Linked DNA regions of Caballeronia sp. TF1N1. The protein of the gene in region 2 binds, or shares a complex with, the protein of the main gene of each other region. Links are inferred from orthologs where the notes say so. Each region holds a gene or a part of one and is shown on either strand. Other genes may lie near its edges.

Region 1 (8,418 bases), 1.4 Mb from region 2 along the record:
TCGGCTTTCGGCACGCCGCGCGGCGGACGCCGAACCGTGCCGATACGCAGCCCTTCGTCCACCGCGCGCGGCGTGCCGAGCCGCACGATTCGAATCGCCATGATCGTTTTCCTTCGAATGTCACCGGCGAAGGATAACCGCGCCGAAGCAACGCGCGATACACGCTGACAACGCTTTGAAAGCTCCCGCGACCGTGGCGAGCGGAATGCACCGGGTTCCCGTATCGTTTCGGATTATTCCTCTTCCGCTTACATCCGGAACCGCCGACGTGCCCTCCGAAGAACATCCCCAAAACGCGCCCCGCAACCCCGACGCACCCATGTCCTCGCTCGAGCGCCGCGGCATGCTCGCGATCCTGCTGTCCGTCGCGCTCGCCACGCTCGATACCGCCATCGCGAACACGGCGTTGCCGGCCATCGCGGCCGATCTGCATACGACACCCGCCGCGTCGGTCTGGATCATCAACGCGTATCAGCTGGCAATGGTCGCCACGTTGCTGCCGCTTGCCGCGCTCGGCGGCATCCTCGGACACCGGCGCGTGTATCTCGGCGGGCTCGTCGTGTTCCTCGTCGCGTCCGCGGTCTGCGCGTTCTCGTGGTCGCTGCCGACGCTCGTCGCCGCGCGCCTGCTGCAAGGGCTCGGCGCGAGCGCGATCATGAGCGTCAACGCGGCGCTCATCAGCGCGATTTTTCCGCCGCATCGGCTTGGGCGCGGCGTGGGACTCAACGCGCTCGTCGTGGGTATCGCGTTCGCGGTCGGGCCGACGGTCGCATCGATCGTGCTCTCGCTCGGCACGTGGCCGTGGCTCTTCGCCGTGAACTTGCCGATCGGCGTGTTCGCGCTCGCCATCGCGGTGCGGTCGTTGCCGCAGACCAAGCGCGCCGAACACGGCTTCGACCGTGTCGCCGCCTTGCTCAACGTGATCACGTTCGCGTCGCTCATCTTCGCGCTCGGCGAAGCGGCCCAGCGCGCGCCCGCGCATACCGTGCTCGCGTCGTTCGGCGTCACGTTGATTGCGGGCGTTCTGCTTCTCCGACGCGAGCGCGGTCATCCCGCGCCGATGCTACCCGTCGATCTCTTCCGCCGCCCGATGTTCGCGCTCTCCACGATGACCGCGATCTGCTCGTTTGCCGCGCAAGGGCTCGCGTTCGTGTCGTTGCCGTTTTTCTTCGAAAGCGTGCTCGGTCGCAGTCAGGTGGAAACCGGCTTTCTGATGACGCCGTGGTCAGCGCTCGTCGCGTTGATGGCGCCGATCGCCGGACGCTTGTCGGATCGGCACGCGCCGGGTTTGCTGGGCGGCGTCGGGCTCGCGATTCTATGCGTGGGAATGGTGTCGCTCGCGATGCTGCCAGCGCAACCGCATGTGCTCGAAATCTGCATCCGCATGGCGATCTGTGGCGCGGGCTTCGGCTTCTTTCAGTCGCCGAATCTGAAGGCGTTCATGTCGAGCGCGCCGCGCGAACGCGCGGGTGGCGCAAGTGGCACGATCGCGACTTCGCGGCTGATCGGACAGGCCACCGGCGCGGCGCTCGTCGCGTTGTGCTTCAGCATCGCGGGGAAGCATGGTCCGGCGCTCGCGTTGTCGCTTGGAGCGGCGTTCGCGGGCGTGGGAAGCGTGGCGAGCGGATTGCGGCTGGTGACGGCGAGAACGTCGAAGGTGACGTCGTCGGATGGGATTTCAGTCGAGCCGCAGAGGAAAGTTTGAGGGTCGAGCACGGCGCCGTTGCACCGCACGTTTGCAGTTGCTTGGAAACCCGCGTGAAGGCCGGGATACGCTGAATCTGCAAAGCTTTCGCGCGCGCGGCTCGCTTCCGTGAATTCGCGGTGCGGCGCTGCGGGGCGCGTCGGGCGGGCTCGCTTGGAGGACAACCCTTCACGCTACATTTCCTTAACTAGCTCGTTGGCGACTCACCGGACTCACATCCGCCGCACCTTGACCTTCCGCCCCTTCAACTTCCCCGCTGCCAGCTTGCGCTCGGCATCATCGGCGATACCGCGTTGAACGGCCACGTACGTGACCATGTCCATCACGTTGATCTTGCCGATCTCCTCGCCCTTGAAGCCCGCTTCGCCGGTCAGCGCGCCGAGCACGTCGCCGGGACGGATCTTGTCCTTGCGGCCGCCGAGGATTTGGAGCGTCGCCATGGGCGGCTTCAGATGCCCGGGTTCCGCCGATGTCAGCTCCGCTAGCGGATACCATTCCACTTCCTTGCGCTGCGCCACTTCGATCGCGCCGACGCGTCCCATCTCGTCCATGCTCGCAAGCGACAGCGCCCAACCTTCCTCGCCCGCACGCCCCGTGCGCCCGATGCGATGCACGTGCACCTCAGGGTCCGGCGTCACATCGACATTGATGACCGCTTCGAGTTGCGTGATGTCCAGCCCGCGCGCGGCGACATCGGTCGCGACCAGCACCGAGCAACTGCGATTGGCGAATTGCACGAGCACCTGATCGCGTTCGCGCTGTTCGAGTTCGCCATGCAGCGTGAGCGCCTCGAAGCCTTGCGCGCGCAGTACGTCGAGCAAGTCGCGGCATTGCTGCTTCGTGTTGCAGAACGCAAGCGTGCTGACGGGACGATAGTGATCCAGCAGCAAACCCACTGCATGCAGACGCTCGTGATCCTCGACCTGATAGAAGCGTTGTTTGATCTTCGCGTTGCTGTGCTGTTCGGTGAGCTTGATCTCGCGCGGATTGCGCAGGAACTGCTGGCTCAATTTCGCGATGCCCTCCGGATACGTCGCCGAAAACAGCAAGGTCTGACGGTCTTTCGGACACAGACGCGCGACTGAAGCGATATCGTCGAAAAAGCCCATGTCGAGCATGCGGTCGGCCTCGTCGAGCACGAGCGTGCGTATGCCATTCAGCGAAAGCGTTTCGCGCTGAAGGTGATCCATGATGCGTCCCGGCGTGCCCACGACGATATGCGCGCCGTGTTCGAGACTCGCGATCTGCGGACGCATGGGCGTGCCGCCGCATAGCGTGAGCACCTTCACGTTGTCTTCTGCGCGAGCCAAGCGGCGGATTTCCTGCGTGACCTGATCGGCGAGTTCGCGAGTTGGGCAAAGCACGAGCGCTTGCACGGCGAACTGACGCGCATCGAGTTTGGCGAGCAGCGGCAACGTGAAGGCGGCGGTCTTGCCGCTGCCCGTTTTCGCCTGCGCGATGAGATCGTGACCGGCGAGTGCGAGCGGCAGGCTCGCGGCCTGGATCGGCGTCATCGATGTGTAGCCGAGCTGCTGCAGATTCGTCTGCATCGCTTCGTTGAGCGGCAGGCTGCTGAATGAGGTATCGGTCGCCATGGTTATTGCGCGCCTCGCGGCGGGATTTCGGTGACCTGCTCGTAGGTGATGGCGCCATCGGGTGCGTCGTGGCGCGTCACGTAATTGCGCGCGCCGCACATCGGGCAGCGGAACAGCAGGCCCTGACCTTCATTCTTGATGACGACGTCTGAGACGTCCCACGTTGCGTCGCAGGACTGGTTTCGGCAGGTGAACATGTCGGATTTCTCGTTGTTGCGTGATGCACGTAGCCGCGACGGAATGCGGCGAAGTGATTTTCGGTTCAAACCGAAAGTGTACGCGGGTCTGCGGGTGGCGCGGCGGAACCAGGTCCGTGCGTTTTGGGTGGGAGTATGGCGTTGGCGTTCAATAAAAAAACCGTAAGTGCCAGCGCGTGAGACCTCGCGCGCGGTACTTACGGTTTCGGAGTGATAGCGTCGCGCTACCTACCCCTCAAACATCAATATTCCCCGCCCGCAACGCATTACTCTCGATAAACGCGCGTCTCGGCTCCACATCGTCGCCCATGAGCGTCGTGAAAATGCCGTCGGCCGCAATCGCGTCCTCGATCTGCACGCGCAGCAAACGCCGCACGGCCGGGTCCATCGTCGTTTCCCAAAGCTGTCCGGGATTCATCTCGCCCAAGCCCTTGTAACGCTGCTTGCTGACGTTGCGTTCCGCATCCGCGATCAGCCACTTCATCGCGCTCTTGAAGTCCAGCACGGCCATCGAGCGCTCGCCGCGCTTGATCAACGCGCCTTGGCCAATCAAGCCCTTGAAGGTATCGGCAGTGGAAACGAGTTGCTTGTAGTCGGCGGTCAATTGAAGATCTTCATCGAACACCGAAACCTTCACGTTGCCATGGTGACGCCGCTTGATATGCAACGAACGCAGCTCGCGAACCTGATCGTATGCCGCCTCGACCGTCACTTCCGGCTTCAACGGGTCCGAACGCAACTTCGTTTCGAGCGCCTTCGCCGATGCCTCCGCCGCTTCCTGCGTCGACAAATCGATGACCGTGCCATCCATCACCGCTTCGAGCGAGGCGGCATCGTAAATACGGCTGATGCGATCGATCACCGCCTGGGCCAGCAAATACGCACGCGCGAGTTCGCCCAAGGCATCGCCCGAAATCGGGTCCGCGCCTTCGCTCGGCACCAGTTCAGAACCCTGCAGCGCGAGCTTCAGCATATGCTGGTTGAGCTCGTGCGCGTCCTTCATATACCGCTCGTCCTTGCCCGCCTTGATCTTGTAAAGCGGCGGCTGCGCGATATAGATGTACCCGCGCTCCACGATCTCCGGCATCTGCCGATAGAAGAACGTCAGCAAAAGCGTGCGGATGTGGGCGCCGTCCACGTCCGCGTCGGTCATGATGATGATGCGGTGATAGCGCAGCTTGTCCAGGTTGTAATCATCCTTGCCGATGCCGCAACCCAGCGCCGTCACGAGCGTCACGATCTGCTCGGATGAAATCAGCTTGTCGAAGCGCGCCTTCTCAACGTTCAGCACCTTGCCGCGCAACGGCAGGATTGCCTGGAACTTCCGGTCACGCCCTTGCTTGGCCGAGCCGCCCGCCGAATCACCCTCGACGATATAAATTTCCGACTTCGCCGGGTCCTTCTCCTGGCAATCCGCAAGCTTGCCCGGCAAGCCGACGCCGTCGAGCACGCCCTTTCGCCGCGTCATCTCGCGCGCCTTGCGAGCGGCATCGCGCGCACGCGCGGCATCGACGATCTTGCCCGTGATGATCTTCGCGTCGATCGGCGTCTCTTGCAGATAATCTTCCAGCGCCTTCGCGACGATTTCCTCGACCGGCGCGCGCACTTCCGACGACACCAGCTTGTCCTTCGTCTGCGAACTAAACTTCGGCTCAGGCACTTTCACCGACAGCACGCACGACAACCCTTCGCGCATGTCGTCGCCGCTCGTCTCGACCTTCGCTTTCTTCGCGATGTCGTGGTCGGCGATGTACTTGTTCATCACGCGCGTCATCGCGGCGCGTAAGCCTGTCAGGTGAGTGCCGCCGTCGCGCTGCGGAATGTTGTTGGTGAAGCAGAGCACGCTTTCGTTGTAGCTGTCGTTCCACTGCATGGCCACTTCGACGGTGACGTTTTCACGCTCGCCCGTTGCATGGAACACGTTCGGATGCAGCACCTGCTTCTGCTTGTTGATGTATTCGACAAAGCCCTTCACGCCGCCCGCAAAAGCGAAGTCGTCTTCCTTGCCGGTGCGCAAGTCGGTCAGGCGAATGCGCACGCCGTTGTTCAGGAACGAAAGCTCGCGCATGCGCTTGGCGAGAATGTCGTAGTGGAATTCGACATTGCCGAAGATGGTCGCGTCCGCCAAAAAGTGCACTTCGGTGCCGCGATTCTCGGTGTCGCCGACTACCGGCATGGGCGAATACTGCACGCCGTTCTCTTCGATAAGCTCGCGGTTCTGCACCACGCCGCGCGCGAACTCCATGAAGTGTTTCTTGCCGTCGCGGCGCACGGTGAGGCGCAGCCATTCGGACAGCGCGTTCACGCACGACACGCCCACGCCGTGCAGGCCACCCGACACCTTGTAGCTGTTTTGGTCGAACTTGCCGCCCGCGTGGAGTTCGGTCATCACGATCTCGGCGGCGCTGCGCTTCGGGTCGTGCTTGTCGTCGCGTTTCAGGCCGGTGGGCACGCCACGGCCGTTGTCCGTCACCGAAATGGAGTTGTCCGCGTGGATGGTCACGTGGATGTCGTCGCAATAGCCGGCCAGCGCTTCGTCGATGGAGTTGTCCAGCACTTCGAAAACGAGGTGATGCAAACCGGTGCCATCCGACGTATCGCCGATATACATTCCCGGGCGCTTGCGCACGGCCTCCAGACCTTCGAGGATCTGAATGGACGATGCGCCGTAGCTGTTGTCGGGTTGCGAATTTGTGTTTTCAGTCATGGAATTTTCCGGTTCTGCGTCGCTGCTTCGGTTACTGCTCGAAACTTTTCAAAACACCTTAAAAACGCCAAAGGGGCGAGCCGCCCCTTGGTGTGTTCGTGGTACCTGAACGCGTCAGATGCGCATTGGCATCACGACATACTTGAATTCCTCGTTTTCCGGAATTGTGATGAGCGCGCTGGAGTTGGCGTCGCCAAGGCTCACTTGCAGCGTGTCGACCTTCAGATTCGCAAGCACGTCGAGCAGATACGTGACGTTGAAACCGATGTCGACGGTATCGCCCTGATATGCGATTTCCAGCTCTTCCTGCGCTTCTTCCTGGTCGGCGTTGGTCGACATGATCTTGAGCTGACCCGGCTCGACCAGACACCGCACGCCCTTGAACTTGTCCGACGTGAGAATGGCCGCGCGCTGCAGGGAGCGCTGCAGTTCTTCGCGACCGATTTCGAATGTGTTCTTGTGCGCCTTGGGAATCACGCGCTGGAAGTCGGGGAACTTGCCTTCGACGAGCTTCGACACGAGTTCGACTTGGCCAAAACTGAACTTCACCTGCGTCGCGGCGATGTCGATCTTGAGCGTGTCGTCGATGTCTTCCAGCAGACGCTGCAATTCGAGGATGGTCTTGCGCGGGATGATGACTTCCTGACGCGGGAACGTGCCGCCGTCGATCTTCATGGACGAGAACGCGAGACGGTGACCGTCCGTTGCGACGGCCATCAACTGGTCGCCATCCACCACGAGCAACATGCCGTTCAGGTAATAGCGAATGTCTTGCTGGGCCATGGCGAAATACACCATGCCGAGCAACTGGCGAAACGTTTTCTGCGGAACCGAAAGGCTCGCGCCGAAGTCTGTAGCCTGGTTGACGGTAGGAAACTCGTCCGCGGCGAGCGTCTGCAGCGCGAAGCGGCTCTTGCCGGAGCGCACGGTCAGGCGCTTGTCGGACAAGTCGAGCGCAACCTCACCCGGCGGCATGGCGCGCAAAATGTCGAGCAACTTGCGCGCGGCGACCGTGGTGGCGATCTGGTCGCTGCCAACGCCGAAATCGGCGCGGGTGGTGATCTGGAGTTCGAGATCCGTCGAGAGGAACGACACATCGGCGCCGTTCTTGGTGATCAGCAGATTGGCGAGGATCGGCAAGGTATGGCGGCGTTCTACGATACCGCTCACGGTTTGCAGCGGCCTTAGAAGATTGTCTCGTTCGGTCTTGACCAGTTGCATAGAGTTCCTTCGTTGATGTGACGGCCTGTCCGCCGGTTTTGCCACCGCTGGTTTTGTCACCAGCGGTTGGTTCGCCGCGCTCGCCGGACAACCTCGTAACACGCGTTGCCGGCCCCCCGCCGGTCACTCGCGAATGCTTGACGCCAGCCGCCCAGGCCACGGATAGCTAAACCTATATTGTGCCTTAAAACGGAACCGCCCCCGAAAATTGGGGGCGTTTTTACCAATAAACAGGTCCGGTGGCGCAATAATCGACGCGTTCGCGCCGGCTCAACCCTTCAGCGTTTGTTCGAGCACGTGAAGTTCGTGATTGAGCTGCGCATCCGTGCCGCGTTCGGCCGCGATCTTGCGCACGGCGTGCAGCACGGTGGTGTGATCGCGACCGCCAAAAAGCTCGCCGATCTCGGGCAGACTCTTCTGCGTCAGTTCCTTCGCCAGATACATCGCGATCTGGCGCGGGCGCGCGATGTTGGCCGGCCGCTTCTTCGAATACATGTCGGCGACCTTGATGCTGTAGAAATCCGCGACGGTCTTCTGAATGTTCTCCACCGAGATCTGGCGGTTCTGCACCGTCAACAGATCCTTGAGCGCTTCCTTGGTCAGCTCGATGGTGATGTCGCGGCCATGGAACTTCGAATAAGCGAGGATCTTGCGCAGCGCGCCTTCGAGTTCACGCACGTTCGAGCGCAGATGCTTCGCGACGAAGAACGCGACGTCTTCGGAAAGACTCACGCCTTCGGACTGCGCCTTTCTCATCAGAATGGCAACGCGCATTTCCAGCTCGGGCGGCTCGATGGCGACCGTCAAACCGGAATCGAAGCGCGAGATCAGACGGTCGTCGATACCGGAGATTTCCTTCGGATACGTGTCGCTCGTGATGATGACTTGCGCCTTGTTCGCGACCAGCGCCTCGAACGCGTAGAAGAACTCTTCCTGCGTACGCGACTTGCCCGAGAAGAACTGAATATCGTCGATCAACAAAAGATCGAGCGA
Region 2 (8,365 bases):
CGCGGGATCAGCCTCGCAGGAAGGTGGATACGGCGGCCGCGTGCACGAGCCTCGCCACTATGCGCCATGTCGGACGCATCGTGCGCGGTTCGTGCTGCCGGGGTGCGTCTTTAGTCGGCGTCCAGGTCGGCTTCTACGTCTTCAAGTGCAGAGGCGGGCGGCGTCGAGCATCAAGCAAATTCGCTGCCCGCCTCGAAGCCTTGCGATCAACGTTCCGCCTTGCAGGGAAACGCCTTGCCAAGTCCGAGCGACACCATGGTCGTCGCATTGAAGCCGGACTTGTCGGGATTGTCCGCGATGTACTTGCGCACTGCATCGGTCAGTTGTTGCGGCTTGACTTCGGCGGGCAGGCAAAAGTATTGGCCGACTTGCGGGCCGGAGGTTCCGCCAATTGCCTCGATGGTGTTATACACGCCGTCCGCGGCGCCTTCGATATAGGCCGCGCAGGCAGTACGGGAGTTCGGGTCGGTCTTGGTGCAAAGTTGATTTAAATCGCTGCCAGTGAATGCGAACGCGCTGACGGGCGTGGCGAGAACACAGGCGAAGACGAATTTCCGCAGCATGGTCTTCCTTTTATGTGGAGCGGCGGCTCAAAGGGGCGCGGCGGCCGCGCCTGGCCGCCCGCTCCCCGTGGTTACGTTATTTTGCACTGTTTGTGCTGCTTGCGGCGCCCGTCGAGGCCGCCGGCATGGCGTCGAGGCGTGCCTGCAGGCCTTCCGCGACGTCCTTCTCGTTGTACTTTTTCGCGAAGTCCACAGCCGTCATGCCAAGCTGGTTCTTCACGCGCAAGTCCGCGCCTTCGTCGAGCAAAAGCTTGCAGGTGGACAGATGCCCGCCGCGCGCGGCCATCATGAGCGGCGTCGTGCCGTTCGGCGCGCCGGCATCGATATAGGCCGAATGGTCGAGCAGAATCTTCACGATATCGTCATGACCGTTGGTTGCCGCGTAGTGCAGCGGCGACCAGCCCTTCTTGTTCACTTCGGCATCCTTGGCGATCAGGAGATTCACGAAAGTCGCGTCGCCGTTGAGCGCGGCGAGCATCATCGCGTTTTCACCGGCCGGGTCCTGCTTCTCCAGATCGGTCTTGGGATTGTCGGCAAGCGCCTGGCCTACCTTGTCCGACTTCTCGCGCGCGGCGATCACGATGAGCGGTGCGCCCGTGTTGTCGACGGTATTCGGGTCCGCGCCCTGCGAAAGCGCCTTCTTGACCGAGGAGATGTCGTCGAACTTGACGTCCTTGATGAGCGCGTCCACGGACTCGGCCAACGCGGGTTGCGCGAACGCGCACGCGGCGAGCAGCACGCCGACCAACATTTGCCGCGTGCTCGAACGTGTGCTCGTGCGCTTGCTTTGTCCCGCTTCACGCGAGGAAAACATCGGGGATTTATTCATAGTGAACCTTTGGATTGCCTTTGAAACAGTGGTTCTCGCCGAGCGTGCCGGTCAGACGGCCTGCGCGCCCGGCGGGATCTTGAACAGCCGGAAGAAGTTGTCGGTGGTGGCTTTCGCGACCGCTTCGTCCGTCTCTTCGCGCAACTGCGCGATGTGACGTCCGACATAGCTCACGTAAGCTGGTTCATTCGGCTTGCCGCGATACGGCACCGGCGCGAGATATGGCGAGTCGGTCTCGATCAACAGACGTTCGAGCGGCACGCGCCGCGCCACGTCGTGCACGTCCTCGGCCTTCTTGAACGTGACGATGCCCGAAAGCGAAATATGAAAGTTCTGCGCGAGCGCGGCTTGCGCCACTTCCCACGTCTCGGTGAAGCAATGCATCACGCCGCCCGGCACGCTCGCGCGTTCTTCTTCCATGATTCGCAGCGTGTCTTCCGCCGACGAACGCGTATGGATGATGAGCGGCTTGCCGGTCTCGTGCGCCGCGCGAATGTGGTTGCGAAAGCGCTCGCGCTGCCATTCCATGTCGGCGATGCTGCGGCCTTCCAGCCGGTAATAGTCGAGCCCGGTCTCGCCGATTGCGCAGACTTTGGGATGCCGCGCCAGTTCCACTAGTTGCGCGACGCTCGGTTCCGTTGCGTCTTCGTGGTCCGGATGCACGCCAACCGATGCGAAGATGTGCTCGTGCCGCTCGGCGATATCGAGCACCGATGGCAGCGTCTCCAGATCCACCGACACGCAAAGCGCGTGCGTGACCTTCTGCTGGCGCATCTTGTCGAGCACTTCGGGCAGCCGGTCGGCGAGGCCTTCGAAATTGATGTGACAGTGGGAATCGACGAACATTCGCTACTCCTTTGCTCTCGCGCCGAGCCGCAAGCCGAGAATGACGAGATCGCGCTCGACGCCGTCCAGAACCGCGACGCGCGGCAGCGTGCCCCACGACTCGAAACCGAAGCTGCCGAAGAGCTTCATGCTCGGCTCGTTATGTCCGAAGACGAAGCCGAGCACGGTATCCACATCAAGCGTCGGCGCGCGCTCCAGCGCTTCGTGCAACAACTGCTTGCCGAGCCCCTTGCCGCGCGCGCGTTCGTCGAGATAAATGCTCACTTCGACCGTGCGCGCGTAGGCCGGACGGCCGTAGAAATCAGAGAAGCTCAGCCACGCGATGACTTCGCCGCCCTCTTCCACGACCCACAGCGGACGCTTGTCCGGTCCGTGCGCGTGAAACCAGGCAAGGCGGCTTTCGACCGGAACCGGATCGAGGTCGGCCGTGACGAGGCGCGAGGCGACCGTCGAATTGTAGATGGCGACGATGGCGGGCAGGTCGTCCAGCGTGGCGTCTCGATATTGAAGACTCATGGCGTGATTGCGTTCAGGTTCAGGCGAAGATGCCGCGATAGCCCATGAAGAGTTCCTCGAACACGAGACGCGCGTTCAACGGATGATTCTCCACGGCGCGTTGCCGCGTGACGGTTTTCATGTAGCGCGAAAGCGCGGCCGGGTCGGCGCTGGCGGCGCATCGCGCGAGCGCCTTGGCCGCGCCCGGAAAATAGCGCGGGCGGCCTGCCGTGCGCTCGGCGAGTACGTCGTAAAGCCAGCGTTGCAGCCAGCCGAGCACCAGCGGCACCGGCAGTTTCTGCAGGTTCTCGCCGCACGCGAAGGCGTCGCAGTTCGGGCCGGCCGCAAGTTGCGCCAACGTGAAATCGCGCAGCGCGCGGTTCTCGTCGCTCGCGAGCGCAAGCGCGTTGAGCGGCGCGCCGCCCGCTTGCGCGAGAAGCCCGGCGGCATCGTCGATACCTCGTGACGCAAGCCACGCGCGCGCTTCGTCGAAGGGCGGCACGCTCATCGGCCACTGTCGGCAGCGGCTGATGATGGTTGGCAACAAGCGGTCGATACGCGCCGACACCAGCAGGAACACGACGCCCGAAGGCGGTTCTTCCAGCGTTTTCAAGAGCGCGTTGGCCGCCGCGACATTAAGCGCTTCGGCGGGATACAGCAGCACGACACGCAAGCCGCCGCGATGCGATCCGAGACTGCAGAAGTCGAGCAGCGCGCGTACCTGTTCGATCTTGATTTCCTTACTCGGCGCGCGGCTCTTCTTGCCTTCGTCGCCATCGGCTTTCTCGGCTTTCTCGGCGGATGCATCGGCGGAAGAATCCGCGCCTGCCGCCCCAAGCCCCGCAAGCGCCTCGGGCAACACCGCGCGGTAGTCGGGATGATTGCCCTGCGAGAACCACAGGCAAGCGGAACACGTACCGCACGGCTCGCCGCTCGGCAGATGCGTTTCGCACAGCAGCCCCTTCGCCAGATGCTGCGCGAATTGCAGCTTGCCGATGCCCGCTTCGCCATGCAGCAAAAGCGCATGCGGCCAGTTCGCGCGTAGCTGCTGGAGACGCTGCCAGTCGTTGGCTTGCCAGGGATAAATCATCGGCGGTTCAGTGGGTTAGGCGTTGCTTGAGCGTGGATCAAAGGCTCGCGATGACATCTTCGAGCTGCGTGCGGATATCGTCGATGGGCCGGCTCGAATCGACGATGAAAAACCGCTGCGGCGATTCGGCCGCGCGCCGCAGATATTCGGCGCGCGTGCGCTTAAAAAATGCCTCCGATTCGCTCTCGAACTTGTCCGGCGCGCGCGCGGCCGAACGGCGTTCGCTCGCGGTCTCCGTCGGAATGTCGAACAGAACGGTAAGGTCCGGCTGAAAACCGCCCTGCACCCAGCGTTCCAGCGCTTCCAGCTTGTCGCGCGGCAGACCGCGTCCACCGCCCTGATAAGCAAAGGTGGCATCCGAAAAACGGTCCGACAGCACCCAGTCGCCATGCGCGAGCGCCGGTTCGATGACCTGCGCGAGATGCTCGCGGCGCGCGGCGAACATGAGGAGCGCCTCGGTTTCGAGGTCCATTGGCTGATTCAGCAGAATGCCGCGCAACGTTTCGCCGAGCGGTGTGCCGCCCGGCTCGCGCGTCATCACGACCGAGCGCGCGTGCGCGGCGAGTTTTTCGGCGAGCCGCTCGCGAAACCACTCCAGATGCGTGGTCTTGCCCGCTCCGTCGATACCCTCGAAAGTAATGAACTTGCCCCGCGCCATTCACTGACCCCGGATGTATTTGTCGACGGCCTTGTTGTGGTCGCCCAGGTTGTCGGAAAAGATGCTGCTGCCGTCGCCGCGCGACACGAAATAGAGCGCATTGCTCGCGGCGGGATTGAGCGTCGCGGTGAGCGCGGCCACGCCGGGCAGCGCGATCGGCGTGGGCGGCAGACCCATGCGCGTGTAGGTATTGTACGGAGTGTCGGTCTGCAGATCCTTTTTCTTCAGATGCCCGCCGTAAGCCGGACCGAGGCCGTAGATGACGGTCGGGTCGGTCTGTAGCGGCATGCCGATCCGCAGCCGGTTGGCGAACACCGCCGCCACGAGCGGCCGGTCGGTTGCGCGCCCCGTCTCCTTCTCGACGATCGACGCCATGACGAGCGCCTCGTAAGGCGTCTTGTAAGGCAAATTCGGCGAGCGCGTGTTCCAGGCTTCGGTGAGCCGCTGCTGCATGATCCGGTACGCGCGCTTGTAGACCGTGAGGTCGCTCGTGCCTTTGTCGAAAAGATAGGTATCCGGGAAAAACAGTCCTTCCGCCGATGCCTTGTCCACCTCGGGCGCGCCGATTGCACGCAAGAGGTCCGTGTCGGACATGCCGGCGGTGTCGTGCGCGAGCGCGGAGTTGGCGTCGAGTTCGGCGCGCATTTTTTGCAACGTCCAGCCCTCGATGACGGTGGCCACGTACTCGTTGACGTCGCCGCGCGCGATCTTTTGCAGCACTTCATAGGGTGTCACGCCGCTTTTGAACGCGTAATTGCCGGATTTGAGCTGCGACGAAAGCCCGAGCACGCGCGTCATCAACACGAAAAGCTCGGATTCGACCGGCACGCCGCCGCGAATCAACTGGGCGCTGACGCTGCGCAGGCTGCTGTGAGGCTTGATGGTGACGTCGAGTTCGGCGGGCGTGAGGTTCATCGGCCGATTGGCCCAGTAATAGACGCCACCTGCGAGCGCCGCCGCGAGCACCGCGACGATCACCACCGCCACGACGCATTTCTTGAAAAGGGACATGCCAGACACACTAGGAATAAGACCAATATAATAACTTGCCCGCCTGCGCCCCGGTCAGTTTGACCGGCCGGACCGACTGACAGGATTGACCGCACTTGACGCCATGAATTCCCAAACCCAGCTTTCCCCCGGTTCCGCTCCAAGCGCCATTCCCGCCGACGACTTCGAAGCCGTGAAGACAGCGGGCGTTTTCGTGCCGCTCACGCAGTTCGGCGTGATCGACATCAAGGGCGAGGATGCCGCTTCGTTCCTGCACAACCAGGTCACCAACGACGTCCAGCATCTCGACGCATCCACGGCGCGCCTCGCGGGCTATTGCTCGCCGAAGGGACGCCTGCTGGGTTCGTTTCTCATGTGGCGTTCAGCCGATACCGTGCGTCTCTTGATCTCGCACGATGTCCAGGCGCCCGTGCAAAAGCGTCTGTCCATGTTCGTGCTGCGCGCAAAGGCGAAACTGAGTGACGCGACGCCGGAACTCGCGGCAGTCGGCTTTGCGGGCGATGTGCGCGCGGCGCTCTCCGGCATCTTCGATGCGTTGCCCGACGGCGTGCATGTCAAGGTGGAAGGTCCGCATGGCGCGCTGATTCGTGTGCCGGATGCGGCGCATCGGCCGCGTTTCCTGTGGGTCGGCCCGAGGGCCGATATCGAAGCACGACTGCCCGAGCTCGGCGAGAAGTTGCGGCGCGCGGGACCGGCGCTGTGGGACTGGCTCGACATCCATGCGGGCGAGCCGCGCATCACGCAGACGACGACCGAGCGGTTCGTCCCGCAGATGGTCAACTTCGACGTGCTGGGCGCGGTGAACTTCAAGAAGGGTTGCTATCCGGGACAGGAGATCGTCGCGCGCAGCCAATATCGCGGCACGATCAAGCGACGCACGGCGCTCGCGCACGGCGAATCGGCCACGCCGGGCGCCGAGCTGTTCCATTCGGCCGATCCCGGTCAGCCTTGCGGCATGGTGGTCAACGTGGCGCCGGCCGAAGGCGGCGGCGTGGATTGTCTCGTCGAGATCAAGCTGGCGTCGCTGGATAACGGCTCGGTGCACGTCGGCGCCGCCGATGGCCCCGCGCTCGAATTCGTGCCGCTGCCCTACGCCTTTCCTGCCGACGCCTGAACGCCATGTGCCTGATCGTCTTCGACTGGCAACCCCAGGCCGCGCCCGCCAACGGCCGCGCGCTGCTGACGCTGGCGGCGAATCGCGACGAGTTCTTCCGCCGCGAGACCGACCCGATGCATTGGTGGACCGACGCGCCCGGCGTGCTCGCGGGCCGGGATCTGACGGGCGGCGGCACGTGGCTTGGCGTAACGCGCGACGGGCGCTTTGCCGCGCTGACGAACTATCGTGCGCCGAGCGAGATGCGGCCGGATGCGCCCACGCGTGGCACGTTGGTCAGCAAATATTTGACGGGCGAGCGCGTCGAGCCTTTGAAGTATCTCAAGCGCGTTGCCCTGGAAGGTCATCGGTACAACGGCTTCAATTTGCTGTGCGGGGATTTCACACGACGTGAGCTCGGCTGGTACGGCAATCGCGCCGATGCCGAGCCGGTTTTGCTCGAAGCGGGCGTGCATGGGTTGTCGAATAGCTTGCTGAATACGCCGTGGCCGAAGCTCGTCGCCCAGCGCGATGCTTTACGCGATTTGATTCACGCCGATGAGCGGCCATCGCTCGACCAGCTGATCGAAACCTTGCGTGACCCGCGTATCGCCGACGATCACGTCTTGCCATCCACTGGCCTTTCCATCGAGCGTGAACGCGTGTTGTCGGCGGCGTTTATCGAGACCGATGAATACGGCACGCGCGGGACGACGGCGTTGCAAGTGTTGCCGCTGACGCATGGTGTAGAGCTGCATGTCAAGGAACGCAGTGACGATGACGGTTCGCACAAGGTCGTGCGGCCGGGGGATTTTGTGCGGGCGTTCAGGTTTGAGGTGGCGTGACGCATGATCGCCGCGACCCACGTTTCAACAGTAAGAGCACTATCGCGGTAATCGCAATGGCGACAGCGTCCACCAAAGCCAGCATCGGCACTGGGCTGGACCATTTATCCATGTTGGTCGTGAGCGAGTAATACGGCGGGCCGCTGCCGAAGGCCTCGTAGAGATTGAGTGCGTTGAACGCGCCGACGAGCGTTGTCATTACGAATACGGCTGCGAGTGCGAGAACCCTGAGCGGTCGTGACGTCGCCATTCTCAGTACCGCACTGTCAGAGGAATGTAGCAGTCGGGCGACGAGTTGGCTGCATCCTCAAGATCGCGAACCAAATTTTCCATACGCGAGTGCAGGTTGATACAGCCAGCGCTTCCGGAATGAGTTCCACCGTGTATGAAGAAGCCTCCACGTCCGTAGGTGTCCGTTCCAGGGTACACGTGGATGGTAATGCGATGATCTCCCCAAGCGGCGCGTGGAGCGAGACTGTACCAGTGATTTGTCCACAGTTCGGATGGATTGATCCAATACCTTCCTTTTGGAATGGGCCCTTCCCCCGTTTGACGTTGCCGGGCAGACGAGTAATCGAAAATGTTGTTTTCGTCAGGGCGCCCCGAAACTCCAGCATATGAGCGCCCATTCGAGCCGTGCAAGATCAGTGAGCTGCCATTGAAAACGAGCGAAATCTTGTTTGAACGAGAACACAAAGGGCTCCGGGGTATACCCAATTCAGCAGCATAGCGCTCAGACATATTCCTGATACTTCGGATTGCGACCTAAGCATCTTAGCGACTTCGCCTTTGAATCGGCGATTTGCCATGTACTTTTCAGAATCTAATCAAGCCCTCACCCCAACGCCTTCCTCAACGCAGCCACCGCATCCGCATGCGCCCGCGCCACGTCGCGAACAAACCCGCCCATCTTGAAGAACTCGTGAATCATCCCT

The links.
Region 1: the proteins of LDZ28_RS06635 (region 2) and dnaN are in contact, whole or in part, in a cryo-EM structure (PDB 8GIZ), measured with the Escherichia coli proteins. The link is inferred for Caballeronia sp. TF1N1 from one-to-one orthologs.

Annotation. Positions count from the first base shown.
Region 1 is NZ_CP084626.1:214-8,631, reverse strand. The notes cover bases 5,373-8,366. They hold dnaN (DNA polymerase III subunit beta), read right to left. Parts: upstream 7,426-8,366; coding sequence 6,319-7,425; downstream 5,373-6,318. Other genes in these bases: gyrB (DNA topoisomerase (ATP-hydrolyzing) subunit B), read right to left, coding at 5,373-6,204. Also shown: LDZ28_RS00035 (DUF488 domain-containing protein), read right to left, coding at 1-101; LDZ28_RS00030 (MFS transporter), read left to right, coding at 320-1,705; ATP-dependent RNA helicase DbpA, read right to left, coding at 1,918-3,300; LDZ28_RS00020 (hypothetical protein), read right to left, coding at 3,303-3,497; more of gyrB, read right to left, coding at 3,733-5,372. UniProt on the Escherichia coli protein: Confers DNA tethering and processivity to DNA polymerases and other proteins. Acts as a clamp, forming a ring around DNA (a reaction catalyzed by the clamp-loading complex) which diffuses in an ATP-independent manner freely and bidirectionally along dsDNA.
Region 2 is NZ_CP084626.1:1,433,499-1,441,863, forward strand. Bases 1,799-4,739 are described here. They hold LDZ28_RS06635 (DNA polymerase III subunit delta'), read right to left. Parts: upstream 3,824-4,739; coding sequence 2,774-3,823; downstream 1,799-2,773. Other genes in these bases: LDZ28_RS06625 (TatD family hydrolase), read right to left, coding at 1,799-2,238; LDZ28_RS06630 (GNAT family N-acetyltransferase), read right to left, coding at 2,242-2,754; tmk (dTMP kinase), read right to left, coding at 3,861-4,481; mltG (endolytic transglycosylase MltG), read right to left, coding at 4,482-4,739. Outside these bases: LDZ28_RS06615 (Rap1a/Tai family immunity protein), read right to left, coding at 207-563; LDZ28_RS06620 (ankyrin repeat domain-containing protein), read right to left, coding at 640-1,392; more of LDZ28_RS06625, read right to left, coding at 1,444-1,798; more of mltG, read right to left, coding at 4,740-5,492; LDZ28_RS06650 (folate-binding protein YgfZ), read left to right, coding at 5,596-6,606; LDZ28_RS06655 (NRDE family protein), read left to right, coding at 6,612-7,430; LDZ28_RS06660 (hypothetical protein), read right to left, coding at 7,411-7,629; LDZ28_RS06665 (tlde1 domain-containing protein), read right to left, coding at 7,683-8,171; LDZ28_RS06670 (alpha/beta hydrolase), read right to left, coding at 8,266-8,365. UniProt on the Escherichia coli protein: Part of the beta sliding clamp loading complex, which hydrolyzes ATP to load the beta clamp onto primed DNA to form the DNA replication pre-initiation complex.